Regions from separate parts of the Flavobacterium procerum genome, predicted to be linked through region 1. Evidence: riboswitches for the same ligand, from Rfam matches in the RefSeq annotation. Region 1 holds a riboswitch; the other holds the start of a gene.
What was found. Region 1 has a riboswitch for S-adenosylmethionine ahead of ACFFLS_RS15390 (alpha/beta fold hydrolase). Riboswitches for the same ligand answer to the same signal wherever they lie in the genome.

Region 1 (11,146 bases):
AAGCGAAACATTTTCTAAAACAGAAAGCGTTTTGATTCCTTCTTTTGTTGAATCTGAAGTAATTAAAGTTCCTCTGTTTTCGTGGTTGAAAGTGTTTAAAATTCGAAGCGGAATATTTTTTTCTAATAACGGAATAATCGTTTTGGCATGAAGGATTGTTGCCCCAAAATTCGCCAATTCGTTTGCTTCGTTAAAAGATAAAAATTCGATTTTCTTCGCATCTGCAACCAAATCAGGATTTGCAGTGTAAATTCCGTCAACATGCGTGAAGTTCTGTAACTCTTCCGCATTTAAATAATTTGCAATTAGAGAAGCGGTGTAGTTACTTCCGTTTCTCCCTAAAGTTGTGGTGTCGTTGTTGTTGTTTGAACCAATGAAACCTGTTACAATATTTACGGTTTTCCCGTTATGTTCTTTAAAATAATTAATTACGTTTTTCTTAGAAAGCTGTTCCAAAGGCTGTGCATCACCAAACTTCGAGTCGGTTTTTAGCAAATGCCTAGTATCCACAAAATTGGCTGGAATTCCTTTTTCAACCAAAATAGCAGTCAATAATTTAGCCGAAAGCAATTCTCCTTTAGACAAAATCTGATCTTTGATTTTGTTGCTGTAATCTCCGATAAGACTTACACCTTCAAAAAGCTTATCCAATACATTGAACTCTTCCGACAAATCTACCTGCGGATAATCTGAAATCTGGTATTTTTTAAAGTTTTCAAGCAATTCTTTGTAACTACCGTTTTTTGCAGCAATACTCAAGATGAACTCCAATTCGTCTGTAGCATTTCCGCGTGCAGAAACCACAACGGCAATCTGTTCGCCTTGATTTACTTTATCTGTAATGATTGAGACAACTTTGTTAAGCCCTTCTCCGTTTGATAATGATTTACCTCCAAATTTTAATACTTTCATTTTATTTTTTTATGGTTTCTGCCTTAAAAATGCCGGCAAGTAAATAGTCTAATTGTTTGTACTCGATTAAAAAAGCGTCATGTCCGTGAACCGAATCAATTTCGCTGTAAAAAACATTGTCTTTAAACTTCTTCAATTCCACGTAGGTTTCTTTGTTTTCTTTTGCTGTAAAAAACAAATCTGAATTGATTCCGATAATATGAATTGAAGCTTTGGATTTAGATAATAGATTTTCGAAATTCTGCGTATTTCTAGTAATATCAATTGTTTTAAGAAGCTGATTCATGAGCTTATAAGACGAAAGCTGATATCTTTGCTGCAGTTTTTTTCCATGATGCGCCAACCAGCTTTCGATATTAAAAATCAAAAGATCCTGATTTATGGTGCGCTGAAATTTTTCTTTGAATGATTCAGGAGAACGGTAACACAACATTGCATGAATTCTAGCATCTTCAATAGGTTTAGAAGAGTTGTTAAGAATCTGCTCCTGAAGAAAACAGTTTGCAATAAGCCAGTCTGTCGATTTCCAGTCGCTCGCAATCGGAATTAAATGTTCTGTGATATTTGGCGCTAAAGCTAAAGTTTCCCAAGCAATGCCACCACCGACAGATCCGCCAATAATGGCAAAAAGTCTTTCTATATTCAAGATTTTCAATCCTTCAATAAAAATCCTTGCCACATCTCTAGCCGTAAAATCAAGATGATTTTCTACAATAAAAGAAGTGTTTCCGTTTCCAGGAACATCAAAAGCCAGAATCGTATAAACAGCAGTATCAATCGTTTTTCCTTCGCCAATTAAATCGCTCCACCAGCCATTTTCGCCAGTCACTTCTGCATTTCCAGTTAATGCGTGATTAACCAAAACAATAGGTGCGCTGTGCAGAGGCTGTCCGGCAAGCGTAAAATTTAAAGGCAGGGAATGAAAAACTGCACCACTTTCTGTGATGAAATCTTGAATTATAATGGGACTTGGTCTATTTTCCAATTTTCAAATCTATTTTTTTTGATTTGTATGTGGAAATATTAGAAAGAAAGTCTAGAGTAAAACTAGAAAAATTCTTGTTGTTATCTTTCCACGTTGGGCGTGGTAGAATGCAGCACCTTCTTCGAATTAACGAAGGGTTGCTAAGGATTCATCGGGTCTAATCCCTCCTCCTTTCTTTATAACATTTTCAATACGTTTTTGAACTTAACGGTGCAAATTAACTACTAATTTCTCAAACAAGCAAATTTTATCGAAACTGATTGATCGATTTCTTAAATATAATTCAACGAGAAACTGTTGTATGCAAAAAATTACCGAACAATTTGCCCAGTAAAATTAAGCAGGTTTTACCCTAATTTATGTCACTTTCTATTTTAAATAAAAAGCGTTTCATTTTCTTTTGAATACATCAAAAACAATAAAGAATTCGGTGTTTTTTTGGTCGCATTTTCAGCTGTTCCATTCATGCCAAATCTTGGGTGCGCCAATTCTTCTGTAGGCGGCGGATTGTTTCTTTTTGTCCTTTTGTTTTTCAAATTAGAAATCTTTTTTGCTAAGTAGTTCAATGTGCTCATGATATTTAAGTTTTAGTAGTTGTTTTATAATCTTTATTTCTATTTTATGTTTTTGTTAAATCCGTTTCGGGAATAAAAAAACCCTTTTGGAATTTCAGATACCAAAAGGGTTTAAGTTTTTAAACTCATTTATACTTTTAGTATCATCAGACGGGTGCGCAAATAAATGCGACAGCAAACATCTTGTTCACCTGTACGGATTTGTTCATCTGTGATTTATACTTTGTTATTTTTAAAAAATTCTGCATTTCTAATAATTTAAAAAGCCTCTCAAAATTATTTTGGGAGGCTTTGCATATAAAATTTGTTTCTTACAATTCTTTTAAGCAATAGACACCCCTACCTCGGTAATAACCGAAATGGCATAAAACATTTTGTTGACTTTCAAGTTCATTTGATTTCTAGTAGTTTTTGGGTATAACAAATATGCAAATATTTTTTTTATTATACAAATGAAATTCAGGAATTTAATTACAAAAATCGTTAAAAAGTGCTTTTTATCGTTAAAAAACATCTTACAAAATTCAAAAAATGGCAACTAAGAGTAAAAAACCTACAAAAACCAGCGTTTCATAAGCAATCCAGTATCACTCTGTCAAAGAACAATCTTAAAAACATTTACACTTTTAAAGCCACACGGCTTCTTTATTCTTTATTTTTTCGGCAATTTTCAAAATATCTGTTATGATTCCTCTCGAAATTGCCTGTTTACATGGAGACGCACTTCGAATCACAATCGGAATATCGGCATATGATTGCGTATAAATTTCAAAAACCGTATCACCTCCGTTTAGTTTTCCTATTGCAGAATCTACCGATTCAGAAACCAGCTTGGCTGTAAGAGAATTCTTTTCGGCATCAAATTCTCCTATATAGCGAAGCACATGATTTTCTGCTTGTGTAATCTTGGCGATTTTAAAAGACTTATCGAGTGCATCTTTATTCAGTACTCCATTTTTCTCCAAATGATTTTCTGTTATAAAAGGAAGAATTTCGACATCAGAAAGTTCAAAATCTTTTCCTATTTCTCTCGCCAGAATCAAAAGTTTTCGCGCTGTGTCGTTTCCTGATAAATCTTCCTTAAAAGTGGAGCGCATTAAACCGAGCAAGCTTGCATCTTTCAATACAGAAGAAAACGAAACATCTTCTTCAGAAAACCTATTAAAAACATAACTCAGATTATCTGAAAAAACGCCTCTGATTTTTGTGATTTTCTCGCCAGCGTAATACAAATCCCTTAAAGTCTGTAAAATCGGAATTCCGGTGTCTACCGATGTTTCATACAAAAACTCTTTGTCGTGTTTTTTAAGATTTTCACGAATTTCTTTGTACAAATCAATCGGAAGCGTATTTGCATTTTTGTTGACTGCCACAATATTAAATCCGTTTTCAATCAAAGTATTGTAATGGCGAACCAACTCATTGCTGGCAGTAGCATCGACGGCAATCAGATTTTCGAACTCGTTTTCTTTGGCAAATTCTATAATATCCTCCACTTTAAACGGCACGGCCAATTGCAGAAAATTGGTTTCCCAAGAATATCCCACTCCTTCTTTTTCAAAAAAAGCAACCGTCGAATTGGTTATTATTGGAAAATGAAAGTCGACGTTTTTACTCTGAAGAAAAAACTCCTGACTTTCAATAATCTGATTAATCAAAGTACTTCCGATATTTCCAATTCCGAAAAGAATGATATTTATTTTAAGCTTTGACATAATTTTTAATTTTTTTCAACCATATAAATAATGTAAGTTCATTTTTGAAAAAATGTACTGTAGAGACGCACCGCAGTGCGTCTGGCTTTGTAACGCAAAAAATATTTAAATGAACTTACATTACTTATATGGTTTAATTTATAATGGTGTCTTTCATAAAAAATTACCTTTAGCAAAACCACTCGCTAAAGGCAATCTTTCAAACAAAAAACAAAAAAACCTAGTTTTTATTTATGCTGTACTGCGATTGCGTTACGCTTACAAATACAGCTTCAAGATCAGCAATCAAATCTTCGAGATCTTCAATTCCGACAGAAAGGCGAATCAAATCTTTTGAAACTCCTGTTTCGATTTGTTCCTCATCTGTCAATTGCTGATGCGTGGTGCTGGCTGGATGAATAATCAGTGATTTAGTATCACCAATATTGGCGAGCAAAGAGAATAATTTCGTCTCGTCTACCACTTTTTTAGCGGCATCAAAACCTCCTTTTAATCCAAAAGTGATAATTCCACTTTGTCCTTCTGGCAGATATTCTTTAGCTAAATCGTAATATTTATTTGATTTCAGTCCTGGATAATTTACCCAAACAACCTCATCTTGTTTCTCTAGCCATTCAGCCAAAGCCAAAGCATTTTCGCTATGCTTCTTGATTCTAATTGGAAGTGTTTCCAATCCTTGAATAATCTGAAAAGCATTAAACGGACTCAAAGCAGCACCAAAATCACGTAAACCTTCAATTCGTACTTTTGCAATAAAAGCCGTATTTCCTAAAGCTTCATGATATACCAATCCGTGGTAACCTGCCGATGGCTCAGTAAATTCAGGGAATTTTCCGTTTGCCCAATCAAAATTTCCAGCATCAATGATAACGCCTCCTAATGAAGTTCCGTTTCCAGCGATATATTTAGTTAAGGAGTGAATTACAATATCGGCACCGTATTTAATTGGGTTCAATAAATAAGGCGTCGCAACTGTATTATCTACTATAAATGGCACTTTGAATGCTTTGGCTTGCGCCGAAATTCCTTTTAGATCCAAAACATCTAATTTTGGATTCCCAAGAGACTCCACAAAGAAGGCTCTCGTATTCTCTTTTGCAGCTTTAGTAAAATTCTCTGGATTTGAAGGATCTACAAAAGTGGTTGTAATTCCTAATCTTGGAAGCGTAACTTTTAAAAGATTATAAGTTCCTCCATATAAACTGTTCGATGCTACAATATGATCTCCAGCCTTTAGCAAAGTTAATAAAGTAGTCGAAATGGCCGACGCTCCAGAAGCCGTTACTACAGCTCCGATTCCGCCTTCAAGTGCTGCGAGGCGCTGTTCTAAAACATCGTTTGTCGGATTATTTAATCTTGTATAAATAAATCCCGCTTCTGCAAGTCCGAACAAATTAGCCGCATGATCGGCATTATTAAAAACATACGATGATGTCTGATAAATAGGTACTGCTCTAGTTCCTGCATTTTTAGTAACATCGTGTCCTGCGTGAAGTGCGTTTGTTGAAAATTTTGGTGTGCTCATGATTTCTTAGTTTTTTAGGTATTGTTAATACGTTTATATATTGATATTGATTTACGAATCTGATTTAAGCAGAGAGATCTTCCGCTTCTTCTTCAAGATCATACAAATGAAACAGTAATGATTTTTGAGTTTTAATGCGCTGTTCTGGATTGTATTTTACTGTTTCTGCTGATTCTTCAGCATTATTATTTAAAGAATTATTTCTTAATAAGTATTGAAATGCGATTGTATTTATATCTAGTGTTTTCATGATTTTAATTTTTTAAGTAATGAAATAAAAAAAGCCCTTTCGGATGGCTTACCAAAAGGGCTTATAGTTGAAACTATAACAAAGATTCTATCTTTCACTTTCGGCAACAGCAGGACGGGATACACATTGGCATCTTACAACACATCATCATTTTATTTGCTGCTGAATTTTTCATTTTGATACTTGATTTATTATTTTGATTACATAAAAAAACCTCTGCTGTTGGGCAGAGGTCTTATTGTTATTTTTAGATTTAATTACTAAACAATAGCGCGCTCTGCGGATAAATCCGACATCATACAGCACATATTTTTAATAATTAGATTCATTTTTCTTATTCGTTTGTTTGGCAAATTTGAGAACTTTTTTTGAAACCACCAAACAAAAATCAAAATAATTTCTATTACCCCATCAAAATACTATGCTAATGTTAAATTTCTGCTATAAAAAATAAAAAAAGTTGAACTTTAATTTGCAAATCAAAATGGTTTTATACCTTTGCACGCGAATACAGAGGAAAAATTTGAACTGATTGCAACCTCTTCATAATGAAATGGTTCGTTATGAGTACTGGAAAGTTTTAGTTTCGGTATTAAAAAATGCTAAAGCAGCAACTCTCCTTTAGCCTTTTTTGCAATTTTTCTCCTCGCTTAATTTTAATTTTAATCATTATTATGGCTTATTTATTTACGTCAGAATCTGTTAGTGAAGGGCATCCAGACAAAGTTGCAGATCAAATTTCGGATGCATTAATTGACAACTTTTTGGCATTTGACGCTGATTCAAAAGTAGCTTGTGAAACTTTAGTTACAACTGGTCAGGTAATTTTGGCAGGTGAAGTAAAATCGAATACTTATCTTGATGTTCAGCAAATTGCACGTGAGGTAATCCGTAAAATTGGATATACTAAAAGTGAATACATGTTTGAGGCGAATTCTTGTGGAATTCTTTCAGCAATTCACGAGCAGTCTGCAGATATCAATCAAGGTGTTGACAGAGCTAAGCCAGAAGAGCAAGGTGCTGGTGACCAAGGAATGATGTTTGGTTACGCTACAAACGAAACTGAAAACTTCATGCCATTGGCACTTGATTTATCTCATAAATTATTACAAGAATTAGCAATCTTAAGACGTGAAAATAACGAAATAACTTATTTACGTCCAGATGCTAAATCTCAGGTAACTTTAGAATACAGCGACGATAACAAACCAACTCGTATTGATGCGATTGTTATCTCGACGCAACACGATGATTTTGATGAAGAAGCTGCAATGTTGGCTAAAATCAAAAAAGACATCATCGAAATCTTGATTCCAAGAATTATCGCTAAAAACCCAGAGCACGCTCATTTATTTAACGATAAAATCAACTACCATATTAACCCAACAGGAAAATTCGTTATCGGAGGACCTCACGGAGATACTGGTTTAACAGGAAGAAAAATCATTGTTGATACTTACGGTGGAAAAGGTGCTCACGGCGGTGGTGCATTCTCTGGAAAAGACCCTAGTAAAGTAGATAGAAGTGCTGCTTATGCTACACGCCATATCGCTAAGAACTTAGTTGCTGCTGGTGTTGCTGACGAAATCTTAGTTCAGGTTTCTTACGCTATTGGAGTTGCTGAGCCAATGGGAATTTTCATTGAAACTTACGGAACTTCTAAAGTAAACTTAACTAACGGTGAAATCGCTAAAAAAGTAGAAGCTATCTTTGATATGCGTCCTTACTTTATTGAGCAAAGATTAAAATTAAGAAATCCTATTTATAGCGAAACTGCTGCTTACGGACACATGGGACGTAAACCAGAAACAGTAACTAAAACTTTCTCTGCTCCAGGCGGAAACGAAAAAACTGTTACAGTTGAATTGTTTACATGGGAAAAACTTGATTTTGTTGACCAAGTAAAAACTGCATTTGGATTGTAATTCAGTCTAAATTCAAAATATAAAAAGGCTGTCTATTATTTTTAGACAGCCTTTTCTATTTAAAATCTATACATATTGAACGCTGATGAAACAGATTTACTTCGTAAAGATGCGGATAAAAACGGATTTTTTTATTAGTTTATTTTTACAATTATTATGATTATTTATATCCAAAAAAAGGCTTTCTAAAAATCTTAGAAAGCCTTTTTATCTAGTATAAATTTGATTGAAATATTTAAAAATCCGGTTTTATCCGCGTTTTCGCGATAGCGAGTCCGTTTTATCCGCGTCTTAAATTAGAATCAAATTAATATTTTCTATCGTTCCAATTTTACATTTGGCAACGTTTTAGGACGGCCAGGATCGTTAGATAAAATCCATCCTGTGCGATACATCCATTCTGTCATTTTGTGAAGTTTTACGTAATCAATGTTTTCAGATTCATCCATTGGAGTGTGATATTGACTATGAAGTACGCTGGTGTAAAAAACAGACGGAATTCCTCTTCTCGCATAAGGAAGATGATCAGAACGGAAATAAAAATACTCCGGATGTTCTGGTCTGTCCCAAAGCTTATCCAATTCAAATTTAGGGCCTTCGTCATTGGCTCTTTTTGCAATCGCTACTAAATCTGATGAATTTTCGTGAGGAGAACTAGACCCTAATAATGCTGCCTGATTTACATCATTTCTTCCAATCATATCACCGTTTAAAACCGCAATAATATCTTTTTCAGGAACTGTTGTATGTGCAGAATACCATCTTGAACCTAATAAACCACGTTCTTCTGAGCCATGAAACACAAACAAAGCTGTTCTTTTTCCTGGCTGTTTTTTATAGGCTCTTGCAATGGCCAACATAGCCACGCAAGTACTTGCATTGTCGTCGGCTCCATTATAGATAGAATCCTGACCGTATTTTTGGCGTACTCCGTCATGGTCTTGGTGTCCGCTGAAAAGCACATATTCATTTTTCAATTTTGGATCAGTTCCAGTAATTGTTCCCACAATATTAACCGAAGGATATTTATATGTTTCTGAAAAAACCTGTGCCACTAAATTTTCTTTCGTGTTTTTCAGAAAATCCAGCTGGTCGTTATGCAACCAAAAAACGGGCATAGTTTCAGTCAATTTATCACGAAATCCTTCTATTCCGTAAATACCTCTTGTCATTTGAGGCTCTACCTGAGACCAGCTTTTTTCGGCCAATTCATCTGTAACCATAATCAAGGCTGCAGCGCCTTTTTTAACTAATAAATCATAATATTTATTTCGTACCAAACCTGGATAACGTCTGTCAAAAAGGGAAATGTCATCGGCAATTCCTTCTTTAGAAGCCAAAAGCACTACCGCTTTTCCTTTGATATCTGTTTTTTCAATAGACTCCTTAGTTGCTGCTCCCAAATAAATTAGTGGAGCATTTACTGAAGTATTAGTAGTTTCTGCAACCAAAACTTCTTTCCAAAGTTTAAATTCTTTTTGGCCGATTTTAAATTTGGTGTTATTGGTCACCTGATGTCTGTACATATCAAAAAACTGAAAAAAAGTACCATCATCACCAGCTGGCGACATTCCGGCTTCTTTAGCTTTATTGGCCAGCCACATCGAAACTTTTAATTCGTCTAATGTACCTGCTTCGCGGCCATTAAAGTGGTCGCCAGCCATTTGGTACATATCTGTTCTAAGATCTTTTTCAGTTATTGCCGTAACTAATGGTTTTTTAACCGCTTGAGCAAAAGCAAAACTGCTCGAAACAAGTAAACCAAGGATCAATTTGTTTTTCATAAGTTTAAATTTTAGTATTCAAACTTAAGCAATTTTCGCAAAAAAACTCACTTTAATCCTTATTAAAACTATAGATTTTAAATCAAAATACTGTTTTTACTTAGAAATTTTCAAGAACAAAAATCAATTATCTCTATTTGTTTTTTAAATGAATTTTAATTTCCTTTATCCGAAATAACCTAATAAATAAATGAGTCGATTCCCCTCCATCAAAAATGTATTAAAAGCAGCTCAAAAAACAGTATTCAGATTTCCATTAGAAATCGTAACTGCGATTACAGGAACTGTTTTTGCTATTATTCTCAACGAATTAAAATACAGCGATCCTGACAAAGAATTTTATATAAAAGCCTTAATGAGCTGCTGTTTATGTTTGGTTTTATTTCTATCTGTTAGTTTATTTTTTTCGGCAGCAAAAAAGAATATTCTTTTGCGCTATGCAACTAGTCTAATACTTGGCGGTCTTACCACGCTTTTTATTTTCAGCTTTCATAAGGACTTTACAGATGTAGAGGTACAACAGTTTTTTGTGCTTAATATTGCTTTCCACTTATTGGTCTCGTTTGCAGGTTTTTTACCAAAAGCTTATAATCAGGACGAATTTTGGGAGTTCAACAAACAACTTTTTCTTAGAATACTTACGTCCGTTTTATACAGCATTGTTTTGTATTGCGGTCTGGCACTTGCAATTTTAGCGGTTGACAAGCTTTTTAATGTGGAATTTTACAAAAACATCTACGTACACGTATTTTTGGTTATCACTGGGATTTTTAACACTACTTTCTTTTTAAGCGGTGTTCCAGAAACGGCTAACAACGATGCACCTTTGGTCTTAAATTATCCTAAAGGACTTAAAAACTTTACTCAGTATGTGCTACTGCCTTTAATAAGCCTTTATCTTGTTATTTTACTTTGCTACGAAACAAAAATCCTAGTAACCCTTTCGCTTCCTGTTGGCTGGGTTTCTTATCTTGTTCTGGTATTTGCCATTTTCGGAATTCTTTCTTTTTTACTAGTTCATCCTATTGCAGGAGAAAACAGCAATTTATGGATGAGAAGCTTTAACCGTTGGTTTTACTTTCTTCTGATTCCATTGTTGGGATTGCTTTTCTGGGCGATTTTATACAGAATAAACCTTTACGGATTTACGCATGAACGTTACTACGTTTTCTTATTATCGATATGGCTAACAGTTGTTGTTGGTTATTTTTTAATTCAAAAAAATCCAAAAATAAAATTCATTCCAATCAGTATGTGTCTCGCGGGATTGTTGTCTATTGCCGGACCGCAGAGCGCTGATTCTGTTTCTAAATACAGTCAACTTTCTCGATTTGAAAGTTATATGAAATTTCCGGCCTCGAAAAAACTAACTTTTGAAGAAGAAAAAAATTTAAGCAGTATCGTAGACTTTCTCAATGAGAATTATGGTGTCGAAATCATGATTCCGCACGCCAAAACAAAGCTTGAAGCGCTTC
Region 2 (11,146 bases), on a different contig from region 1:
TCTGCTACAGAACTTCTTGCCAAATCATTATTGGCTGTTCCGGTTTCTGCTTTTAAGCGTAACGGAAGTCCTTTAGAAGCTCCTGCATCTTTATTGTAAGGCTGTCCGAAATTAATGACCAAAGTATAATAAGCTAATGCTCTGATCAGCTTTGCCTCGCCAATATATTGTTTTGCTTTTTCTTCTGTAATTACGCCCTGATTTACTGCTAAACCTTCAATCAAGATATTTGCGTTATTAATTGCCGAATATGCCTGTGCCCAAAGATTGTTGATATCATTTGATCCTGAACTATAAGAGTTGTTCCAGCTTTCGTAACCTGTAAAATTATTTGCTGTGATGTTGATGAAATCTTCTCCACGCTGATCTTGATACAATAAAATTCGGCCTCCGTAAACGCTGGCACCTTTAAATGCTTTATAAATTCCGTTTACCAAGCCTTCGATTCTTGCCGGAGTTTTAAAAATATCCTTGTCAGAAACTGTTGTTTCTGGAGCGATATTCAGATCTTCATTGTTTTCGCAGGAAGTCAGTAAAATTCCAGACAGCAATAAAGTTAAAACCGATGTTTTGTATGATTTGAAATATGTTTTCATGATATAATTTTATTTATTAAAAACCAACATTAAGTCCAAAACTGAATGTTCTTCCTTGTCCGACAGAGTTTTTCTCTACTCCCATAGAAGTGGTTGAATCTCCGTTTGATGAAGTCTCTGGATCTGTTCCCGAATACGAAGTAATCAAGAAAAGATTGGTTGCCTGAGCATAAATTCTAACCGATGATAATTGCGCTTTTTCTAAAATATTCTTCGGAAGAGAAAAACCAATTGTCAATTGTTGCAATCTCAAGAAATCGGCTTTTTCGGCATTATCAGAAATTGCAAATCCGCTTGAACCGTTCGAAATAACATCATTGTAAACCAATCTCGGAATGTTAGTCTGTTGTCCTGGAGTTGTCCAGCGGTTTAAGACTTCTGTCGAATTATTGTAAAAACGCTGATCTAGTAAAGTTCCTCTGGTATTGTTCATTACTTTGTTTCCGCCCGAATAAGTAAATCCAACCGTAAAATCAAAAGCTTTGTATTGAATATTATTGGTCACGCCTCCGTACCATTTTGGCAGAGCATTACCCAAAACCTGATAATCTGCCACTGTAATAGCTGCGGCTGTAGACCCGTCTAAATACGTCCAGTTGCTTTGTCCAGACGGAACTGCGGCACTGTATTGCACTTTTTCTCCATTTTTATTAATGAAAATTCGACGTCCGTTTTCTGGATTTACACCCGCTGATACGGCTCCATAAAGACTTCCCGCAGAATAGCCCACTCTTGTGATATTATTGGCTTCTGTAGTAACTTGCGTATATCCTATAATATCTGTGTTTCCTTCTGCAAGAGCCGTAACTTTATTCGTTACATGCGTATAGTTGAAAGAAGCTTTCCATTGAAAATCTTCCTTATTGATAATAGAAGCATTCAAACCTAATTCGACACCTCGATTATACATCGAACCGACGTTGGAAAGAATTGAATTGCCCGGAATTCCTTTTGAAGGAGATTGTGGACTGCTTAAAATCAAACCGTTTACGTCATTGTTGAAATAATCTGCCGTAAATTGCAATCTGTCTTTAAAGAAACCTGCTTCAAGTCCAATATTCGTTTGGTCGCTCGTTTCCCATCCTAAATCTTCATTTCCTGCCTGCGATAGCGCCCAAGTTGCTGCTGTTCCGTAAATAGAAGAACTGTACAAATTTTGTGAAGCATAGGCTGATGATAGATTTCCGTTTCCTACTCTACCCCAACTTCCTTTTAATTTAAGTGAATTCAGATAGTTTGCGATACCGCTGTTCTTAAAGAACGATTCTTCGCTCACAGACCATCCCGCAGAAATACCGCCGAAGTTTCCGTATTTGCTGTTTACGCCTAAAGCAGAATTCCCATCTTTTCTAAAGTTTCCTGTAATGAAGTATTTTCCGCCATAATCATATGATAATCTGAAGAAAGAAGAAAGGAAAAGTCTTTCTGACAAACCATTTCCAGAGGAACGAATTGTTCCCCATGTTCCTTGGTAATTTTCAAAGAAAGGATCAGAGACATTGGTTTGATTTGCTCCCCAAGAAGAGTTTTCATATTTCTGAACATCATAACCTGCCAAAGCCGCTACATGATGGTTTGCTCCAAAACGTCTGTCAAAAGACAAACTGTTGGTGAAATTGTAGTTGTTTCTGGTCGCCGCAATATTGGTAGCCGAACCTCCTGTTGCAAAGGCAGATGATCCTAAGTTTGGACTTAAATACGTAATATTTTCAGATTTTAATCTGTCAATTCCATAATTAGAATCAAATTTGAAACCTTCAAAAAAGGTAATTGTTGCATGAACATTTCCAACAAAATGATCATTTGTACTGGTATATTTACTGTTTTCGAACAACGCACCCGGATGCCATAAAGTATTGGTGAATAAATTATTTCCTGGACTTGCAGTTCCTGTTGAGCTCAAGTTATATGTGCCATCAGCGTTATATGGTGATACGTTTGGAGGCAATGCAAAAGCCAGACGCGCCGCGCCAATAAGCAATAAACCGCTGCTGCTTAATGAACCTGTATTTTGTGCTTGATTGAAAGTATTGTTATAAGAAAGGTTTCCTCCCAATTTCAACCATTTGTTTACATCATGGTCAATATTGAATCTTGCGCCTTTTCTTTCGAAATTATTGTCTTTTGTAATTCCTTCCTGTCTAGAATAATTGGTAGAGAAATAATATCTTGTATGTTCTGTTCCTCCCGAAATACCTAAATTATGGTTTTGAGAAACCGCATCGCGATAAACCTGATCTTTCCATTTTGTATTTACACGTGAACCGTCTGCATTATAAGACGGAAAGAAAAGTGCCGATGCTACAGAAGCATTATTTTCATTTCCTGTTAGTATTTTACTGTTTAAAACCGCTTCGTTTTTTATGGTTTCATATTGTTCAGCATCTAAAAGATCAGGAAGTCTGGTTGCTCTTGTAATTCCAACCCAAGTATCATACGTAACTTTTGCTTTTCCTTGTTTTCCTTTTTTAGTGGTAATCAAAAGAACGCCACCTGCAGCTCGTGAACCGTAGATTGAAGTTGAAGCAGCGTCTTTTAGAATATCAATAGATTCAATATCAGCAGGGTTGATATCCGCAAGCGGATTATTCGCAACCGAATTTGTTGTCGAAATATCTCCAGTATTGACCGGAATTCCGTCAACAACCACAAGAGGATAAGAACTCAAGGAAATAGAATTCACGCCACGAATCCTAATAACTGGAGGATCGTTTAAAACTCCACTCGGAGTCGATACATTTACACCAGAAGCTTTTCCGATAAGTGTTTGCTCAAAACTCTGAACCGGAATATCTTTAATTGTTTTCGAAGTAATTCTAGCTGCAGAACCTGTAAATTCTTTTTTACTCTGAGTTCCGTAACCTACTACTACAACTTCTTTAAGTGCCGTATTTTCTGAAGTTAGACGAATATTTTCGAAAGAAGAATTAACTCCTTTTTCTAATGTTTTATAGCCAATATAAGTCAAAGTCAAAGCTTTATCATTTTGAGAAACAACGATAGAAAATCGGCCGTCAGCATCACTTATAGAAGATTTATTACTGTTTGATGCGCTAATTGTTACTCCTGGCAAAGGTTCTCCGTTTTCAGAATCCCTAACAGTTCCGCTGATCGTTCGTTCCTGTGCTAAAAGTCTGCCGGGAAGAAGGCTCAGCAGTAAAATTAAGCTTAATAAGTTTTTTTTCATTTTGGTTTTAGTTTAATAATTGGACAAAAGAATTCCACGGCCTTTGGTTAATAGGCCTTAACAAATTCTATTTAAAAAGGAAATAAAGAAGAGAAAACTAGTATCTGCGCATTCGGAAAATGACGCGGTTATCTTCTTCGAAAATAAAATTCAAACGTGGAGAAAGGGCATGTAAAAAAAGTAATTCGGTTTTCATCTTAAAAAAATAATAGTTTTTAATAATGATGACCTTATTCAGATTTTGAGGAAATCTTTCTTATCTGTCCCGCAAATCGGGAAGGATTTAGCACCTTATTCGGTAACAGGTTGCTAAGACATCAATGGGCCTATTCCCTCAGTCTTTCTGGATAAGTATCACTACAGAAATTTTCTGTGATGCAAATATATATTAATTCTACCAAATTAGTCAAGTTTAAAATTACTTTTTTTTAATTATTTAAAGGATTCATGAAAATATTCAGCATTAAAGCAATCAAAATAACAACCAAAACATTAATAATCAATAATTTAATTATGAATTATTTTGAAAAAGATATAAATCGCCAAACAGTTCTTTTTTCTTACTTATTCAAAAATTTCATCTCAAAATAACAACAAACCAATTTAAAATTTGAAAACTTGCTTACATTTTTAATAACCCAAAAAAGAAAATTTGAAAAATTTTCGGTTCCTCTCCCAACCTCTTCAATTCTTAAATCATCTATATCAAAAAGGAAACTCTTAAAAAAGATTTTACATTTACGCAACCAAACTAATCACAACATGATTCGTCGTCCTGCATTTATACTTATTTTTTTACTGGCTGGTTTTATTTCTGTTGCGCAGCAATCCGATTTGGTTCGTGTTTATCTGAAAGATGCCTGTGACGAACTAAATGTTCCCGACGCCCTTGTGACATTAGAATCGTATAAAAAAAAGCCAATTATTGCAAAATACAATAAGAAGAAGCAATATTATTATTTCAAAGAAGTGCCTGAGGATTACAATACCATTTTTGCTTCTCATAAAAATTTCGAAATTGAGGGATTCAAAAGAATAGACAGTTTTCCGCAACGCATCAATCTTATGCTAAATTGCAAAGGAAATATCAGGCTGCAAACAGAAAGACAACAAAAATCCTGGGTCAATGATGGTCCTTATTCCAAAGAAATAGTCAAAACCGACACCATTTTTTCTGGTATTGTTGTGGTTCACGACAATTATAAAGTCAAAATATCGGTTAAAAACTCTTATGATTTGTCTTTTAATGAAGTAAAGAAAAAAATCGACTCTCTTGTTGCGCCATATGGTTTAGAATATATAGACGATCTTTTTCCTAATCTGTTTTATACTCATTTTCCGAGTATGGGTAATAAATATCCCGAAAGATCCTATTTGATTGACGACCTTGACCGAAATAGACCTTTAAGTGATTTATTAATGACAGAGAATTCAATTTATTGGAATATCAGCCGATCTGCATATCTTCAAAAAGGCGATCCGTTCAGTTTTTGGGAAAGCTATTATTATGAAATTTTGTACCGCAAAAAAGACAAAACTCCTTTTGATGGCGATTGTGATTTGCTTCTCAACGAAATTTCAGAACACAACACCAATTTGGATCTTCAACTAGTAACACATTACAAGTTTAGGATTGAAGAGAATTATCCGTTAAAAATAAACTGCAAAAATTTAGCGAAATACGATAAACAGCTTATGAATTATCAATTTTTGGATAAATTTGGAAATGATCCGACACGATTAATGTTTATGGACCGATATTTTGATTTTGAAGACACTTTTCTTGGTAAATACGAATTGGACATGATAATTGATGGAGAGGTACAATACACTCCTCCTCCTTCAGAAACAAAATCAAATTTCAGATACAAATTAGAATTAGCAAAACCATCAAAAATATAACGCATGTTACTTAAAGCTATTCGGGAATATCGCAGCAAGAAAACAAAAAGCAAAAGTAAGGTACCTATTATACTTTTTCTTTATTTTGCTTCTATCTTCATTTTGTGCTTACGACATTTTTATAACTACAGATTTGTTTGTTCCAAATCAAGCTGAATTAGTCAATTCTAAAGGATTAATAAAAACGGTAATGACCGAAATAGCAAAAACTGAAAAAGAAAAAGATACTGTTTTTGTTATTAAATGGGCTGTTTTTGGAATATGCGGTAACGACGAAAGGTTTTCTAGAACAGCTTACCAAAAGAAATTAGATCAGATTGAGGAAAATAAAATGAATCCGGTGATTCTAGATTTACAAAAATCGGTTGAAGATCTTTACCACATAAACAACAAAGTTGTAATTACCGGAACAACAGGACGCGGTGAATTTTCTAACGCTTATTTTGACAGTAATTTAGAAAAATATAGTTTTGATCACAATCTTGAAAAGAGAAAAAGAGTTTATGAAATGCAATACACTATTAAAAATAAAGACAAAGTAGAATTCGTAATCTTGCACAATTTGGATACTGAAATACTGCGACTAATTCTAACTCAAAAAAACGGACAGTGGTCTGCACAGAAAATCTGATTAATTAAAATTTATACTAAAGCGCTTCCGTGGAAAAAGTTTCACACAACAGATAAATCTAATTTGATCTGCTAAAATCTTTTAAAAATCTGCGTGAAATACTTGTGTGTATAGATTTTTTTCACGCAGATTTATACAGATTAAAGCAGATTTATACAGATTTGAATCAAAACTGGTAAGAAAATTGAAAAATAATGATTTACCCATTGGGTCAATCATTACAGTAAAACATCTTTTTTATGCAGTTTTAAAATACCGCCAAAAGCAGTTGCTGCATTATGCACTTGTATGGTCCATTCTTCTGCTGCGTTGTCGTCTGCACCATCAGAAATGTATTTCAAACATAAAAAAGGAATTTTCTCTTTCATGGCAACCATTGCAAGTGCATAAGCTTCCATATCAATAACGTTGTACGGAGCTTGTGAGTGGCCCATTTCAAAACTATCTCCTGTTCCACAGATTCCGATGCTTAAATCGTCCATTGTAAGTCCGTATTCCAAAACCGGCGGTAAACCAGAAAGCGGCGTTTCATATTTAGCGTATCCCAGTCCTTGTACGTCCATATCGCGTTGGATAAACTTCGTACAGCAGATTACATCTCCTTTTCTAAAAAAATTGCTTCCCGCAGAGCCAAGATTCACAATTAACGAAGGTTTTTTATGCTGAATGGCTTTTGTAAGTTCATAAGCCGCATTTACTTTTCCGATTCCGGTAATTAGTGTACGAAAATCGTTAAAAACCGTTCCTGCTTCAGATTCTAACGCAAATGAAAATAAAACATTTTCTAGGGGAAACGAATATTCGGTATTAATTGTAATCATTATTAAATAAATTTTTGATTTGCAAAGATGCATCATTAAAAAATAAATTGTAATAATCATTTCAAAAAGACCTTAAGAAAATCCTAATGTTTATGTTTTAGACAATAAAACAAATCTTTAAATGTTTATATAATTAAGACAAATTTAATCTTATCAGTCAAAGCTGATTAACATTTTAGAATATGAAAAGAATATTTTTTGCAATAGGCATCATTGGAATTTCGTTTCACAGTAATGCACAAGAATTAAACAATAAATTCAAAGCCATTCCGTCAAAAGATCCTGCGGTTAAAGAAGTGATTCCACCAAAAGAACCTTCGCCAAAGGTAAATCCGCCAGCTGTGGTTGAAAAGCCGGATCCATTAATTGTAAATCCAGAAGAGCTTTTTAAAAACACTCAGATCTACAAACAGGAAGCCAACACTCCCGGAATTTTCTATAGACGAAATCAGTTTTTAGGAAACTTTAAAACAACTGGCCAGACATCTACCATTCGTTACAGAGACGCCGCTTTTGTAGACGGTGATAAAATAAAAGTGTATTTAAATGATAAAGTAATCGAACCAGAAGTGAGTTTGGATGGCGAATTTAAAAGCGTTAAAATAAATCTGGTTCCCGGAATCAACAAAATAGACATTGAAGCGCTAAATGAAGGTTTTGCTTCTCCCAACACAGCCGAATTTCAGGTTTTTGATGACAAAGGATTGCTGATTTCGTCAAGCGAATGGAATGTCGGAACGGGTTACAAAGCGGTAATCATTATCGGTAAAGAATAAAAAAACTAGAAAACTGCCCGTTTTGGCAGTTTTTTTATTTGGATATATGTAGCTAACTACGTAGTTTTGTACTTATATTATTTTTTATATGAAAGTACAATTAAAACCCATACAAAATGAATATCAAGAACAAATTGTCGATTTGATTCTGAACATTCAACAGAAAGAATTTAATGTTCCGATAACTTTGGAAGACCAACCGGATTTGCTTAAAATTCGAAATTTTTATTACGAACCAGGCGGTTGTTTTCTTGGAGCTTTTATAGATGAAAAACTGGCAGGAACTATTGCTTTGGTTAGATTCAGTAAAGATGCCGGCGCCATCAGAAAAATGTTCGTGAAAAAAGAATACCGTGGCAAAGAATTCGGAATTGCACAGCAGCTGTTGGAAGAATTAATCAATTTCAGTCGTGAAAACGGAATAAGCGACCTATATTTGGGAACTGTTCCTATTCTAAAGGCAGCTTTACGTTTTTATGAAAAGAATAATTTTAAGACAATTGAGCAAGAAGAGCTTCCTAAAGATTTTCCACTAATGAAGCCCGATACGGTTTTCTGCCACCTGAATTTAAACCCATCCAGATGAATATAATAGACGAAATCGGAATATTGGCTATTTCAACCAGACTGCAACGCTTGAGCGAGCAATTGCGTAAAGACGGCGCCTTGATCTACAAATCTTTTGATATTGATTTTGAACCCAAATGGTTTCCGGTAATTTATACGCTTCATGTAAAAGAAATTCTTAGCGTGGTCGAAATAGCTTCTGAAATCGGCTATAGCCATCCTTCCACCATCAGCTTGCTAAAAGAAATGGAAAAAAACAAAATCATTAGTTCTAAAAAAGACAAACTAGACGAACGAAAACGCCTTATTCTGCTCACAGTAAAAGGAAAAGAGCTCGTAACAAAAATGCAACCCGTGTGGAAAATCATGCAAAATGCCTTAACCGAAATCACAGACAATCAGAATAATCTTTTGAGGGCAATTGAGGAAACGGAGCAAAAACTGGAGCGCCAGAGCTTTTTTCAGAAAGCTGCGGAATTGAAAAGCTGATCTATTCTTTTCCGGTAATTCTTTTTCGGTGGTTATACCCCCATTTTGCTAGCGAATCTATGACTTCTTTAAGCGTATGACCGTAATCTGTGAGTTTGTATTCGACAGTAATCGGTTGTGTGTTTAATACTGTTCGAGTCACCAATTGGTTTTCTTCGAGGTTTTTCAGCTCGCGGCTCAGCATTTTCCCCGAAATGCCTTCTACTTCTCTAAGCAAATCAGTAAACCGTAAAGTATTAAAACAGAGAGAAGCAATAATAGAGATTTTCCATCTTCCATTTAATATATCCATGGCGTCGTGCACTGCCATAATGTTTTTATTGCATGTTATGCGGTCATGTTTGGGCTCTTCAATCATAAAATGTTAGTTAGTTACCTAAATGTCACAGTTACTTTTAGTAAGCAGATGACAAAAATACACTTAAAGTTTTTACATTTGAACAGAATTTAATTAATAAAAAAATTATGGCCTTAATAGATGCATTAAAGTGGCGTTATGCTGCAAAAAAAATGAACGGACAAACAGTTCCGCAGGAAAAAATCGACTATATACTTGAAGCGGCAAAGCTTGCACCTTCTTCTTCTGGTTTACAGCCTTATAAAATTTTTGTAATCACAAACCCAGAATTAAAAGAAAAAATAAGAGCAGTAGGTTTTGACCAAAGCCAGATTACAGATGCATCGCACGTATTGGTTTGGGCTGCGTGGGACGGTTACAGCCTTGAAAAAATTTCTGCTGTATTTGACAGAACTATTGCAGAAAGAGGAATTCCTGCCGACGCAATGGACGAATATAAAAACAGACTTTGGGGAATGTACGAACCTCTTGGACAAGAATGGCACGCAAATCATGCAGCGAGACAAGCTTATATTTCGTTCGGAATCGCAATCGCGGCAGCAGCAGAACAAGAAGTAGACGCAACTCCAATGGAAGGTTTTATTCCGGCCGAAGTAGACAAACTATTAAACTTAAGCGAACTTGGTCTTAAAAGTGTTTTAGTTCTTCCTCTTGGCTACAGAGATGCAAACAATGACTGGTTAGTAAATCTGAAAAAAGTAAGAACACCACAAGACGAATTTATTACAGAAATAAAGTAATCGATTTTCGCATACTAAAAATGCTTCCGAATGAATCAAAAGCTGATTTTCGGAAGCATTTTTGTTTTTAAAATAATTAAAAAACGAATCAAGAACTTCACACAACGGCTTCAAAATGCATATTGTTACTTTTTTTTTCAAAAATGACAAAAAAGGTATTAATAGCGGATAATTAAATGATTTTCTATGTCTAATTTTGCATCACATCCAAGAAAATAGAATACTTAAAAAACAAATTTAAATTCATAACTATGTCAGATTTTTTAAAACAATTTGGAGAAGATCTAAAGAAAAATGTACCTGGCTTTATTGCTGTTTCTGTTGCCGAAATCAAAAGCGGAATGTCTTACTACTCTCAGTCTGCACTTTCTGATTTTGATCCGGAATTAGCATCTGCTTACAACCTTGAAGTGGTAAAAGCAAAAATGAACGCTATCAAAGCTTTAAACCTAAACGGTCAGGTTATAGACAATGTTATGATTACGCTAACATCGCAAATTCATATTATTGACGTTTCAGACAATCAGGAATACTTTATTTATTTGGCGGTTGATTCTACAAAAGCAAACCTAGGAATGACAAAATCAATCCTGAATAAATACAAAAAAGAAATCGCAGACAAATTGTAATTTTATTTTACATCATGTTTTGAAAGGAATATTCTTATGGATATTCCTTTTTTTTGTTGCTGTATTTTTAAAAACATTATATTTAGCACTCAAACCGAGAATCGAATTAATGGAATTACGAGCCTATTTTGAGAAGTATCCTAATGAAGATGCCTGTATAGAAGATTTTAAGAACAAACGTCTGAAAAACGGTTTAGTCTGCAGGAAATGTGGTCATAACGAACATTCTTTCAGGAGAATCGACCTGAAATTTCAATGTCGCAAATGCAAAAACCGAATCAGTCTGCGTTCCGGAACCGTAATGGAAAATTCCAATCTTCCGATTCGATACTGGATGATCTGCATCGAATTGATGACTTTGACCCATCGCAGAATTTCTATTTTAAGAATACAATACCTTCTGGGCCATAAACGCTACGAACCCATCTGGTTGATGGTGCAGAAAATAAG

Region 2: it holds a riboswitch for S-adenosylmethionine, as region 1 does, so the genes downstream of both, ACFFLS_RS21725 (SusC/RagA family TonB-linked outer membrane protein) here and ACFFLS_RS15390 (alpha/beta fold hydrolase) in region 1, are expected to answer to the same signal.

Annotation. Positions count from the first base shown of each region.
Region 1 covers NZ_JBHLYW010000010.1:236,553-247,698, forward strand. Annotated here, with positions in the region: gene thrA (bifunctional aspartate kinase/homoserine dehydrogenase I) at 1-912, opposite strand, end outside; gene ACFFLS_RS15390 (alpha/beta fold hydrolase) at 914-1,897, opposite strand; SAM riboswitch class I at 1,975-2,082, opposite strand; gene ACFFLS_RS15395 (hypothetical protein) at 2,272-2,472, opposite strand; gene ACFFLS_RS15400 (homoserine dehydrogenase family protein) at 3,099-4,187, opposite strand; gene ACFFLS_RS15405 (O-acetylhomoserine aminocarboxypropyltransferase/cysteine synthase family protein) at 4,408-5,712, opposite strand; gene ACFFLS_RS15410 (hypothetical protein) at 5,777-5,962, opposite strand; gene metK (methionine adenosyltransferase) at 6,637-7,887, shown strand; gene ACFFLS_RS15420 (M28 family metallopeptidase) at 8,205-9,671, opposite strand; gene ACFFLS_RS15425 (DUF4153 domain-containing protein) at 9,862-11,146, shown strand, end outside.
Region 2 covers NZ_JBHLYW010000022.1:541,255-552,400, forward strand. Annotated here, with positions in the region: gene ACFFLS_RS21720 (RagB/SusD family nutrient uptake outer membrane protein) at 1-596, opposite strand, end outside; gene ACFFLS_RS21725 (SusC/RagA family TonB-linked outer membrane protein) at 613-3,783, opposite strand; SAM riboswitch class I at 4,037-4,137, opposite strand; gene ACFFLS_RS21730 (hypothetical protein) at 4,546-5,685, shown strand; gene ACFFLS_RS21735 (hypothetical protein) at 5,771-6,316, shown strand; gene ACFFLS_RS21740 (5'-methylthioadenosine/S-adenosylhomocysteine nucleosidase family protein) at 6,535-7,137, opposite strand; gene ACFFLS_RS21745 (hypothetical protein) at 7,320-7,913, shown strand; gene ACFFLS_RS21750 (GNAT family N-acetyltransferase) at 8,002-8,499, shown strand; gene ACFFLS_RS21755 (MarR family winged helix-turn-helix transcriptional regulator) at 8,496-8,969, shown strand; gene ACFFLS_RS21760 (winged helix-turn-helix transcriptional regulator) at 8,971-9,327, opposite strand; gene ACFFLS_RS21765 (nitroreductase family protein) at 9,435-10,067, shown strand; gene ACFFLS_RS21770 (hypothetical protein) at 10,319-10,696, shown strand; partial or broken gene ACFFLS_RS21775 (transposase family protein) at 10,806-11,146, shown strand, end outside.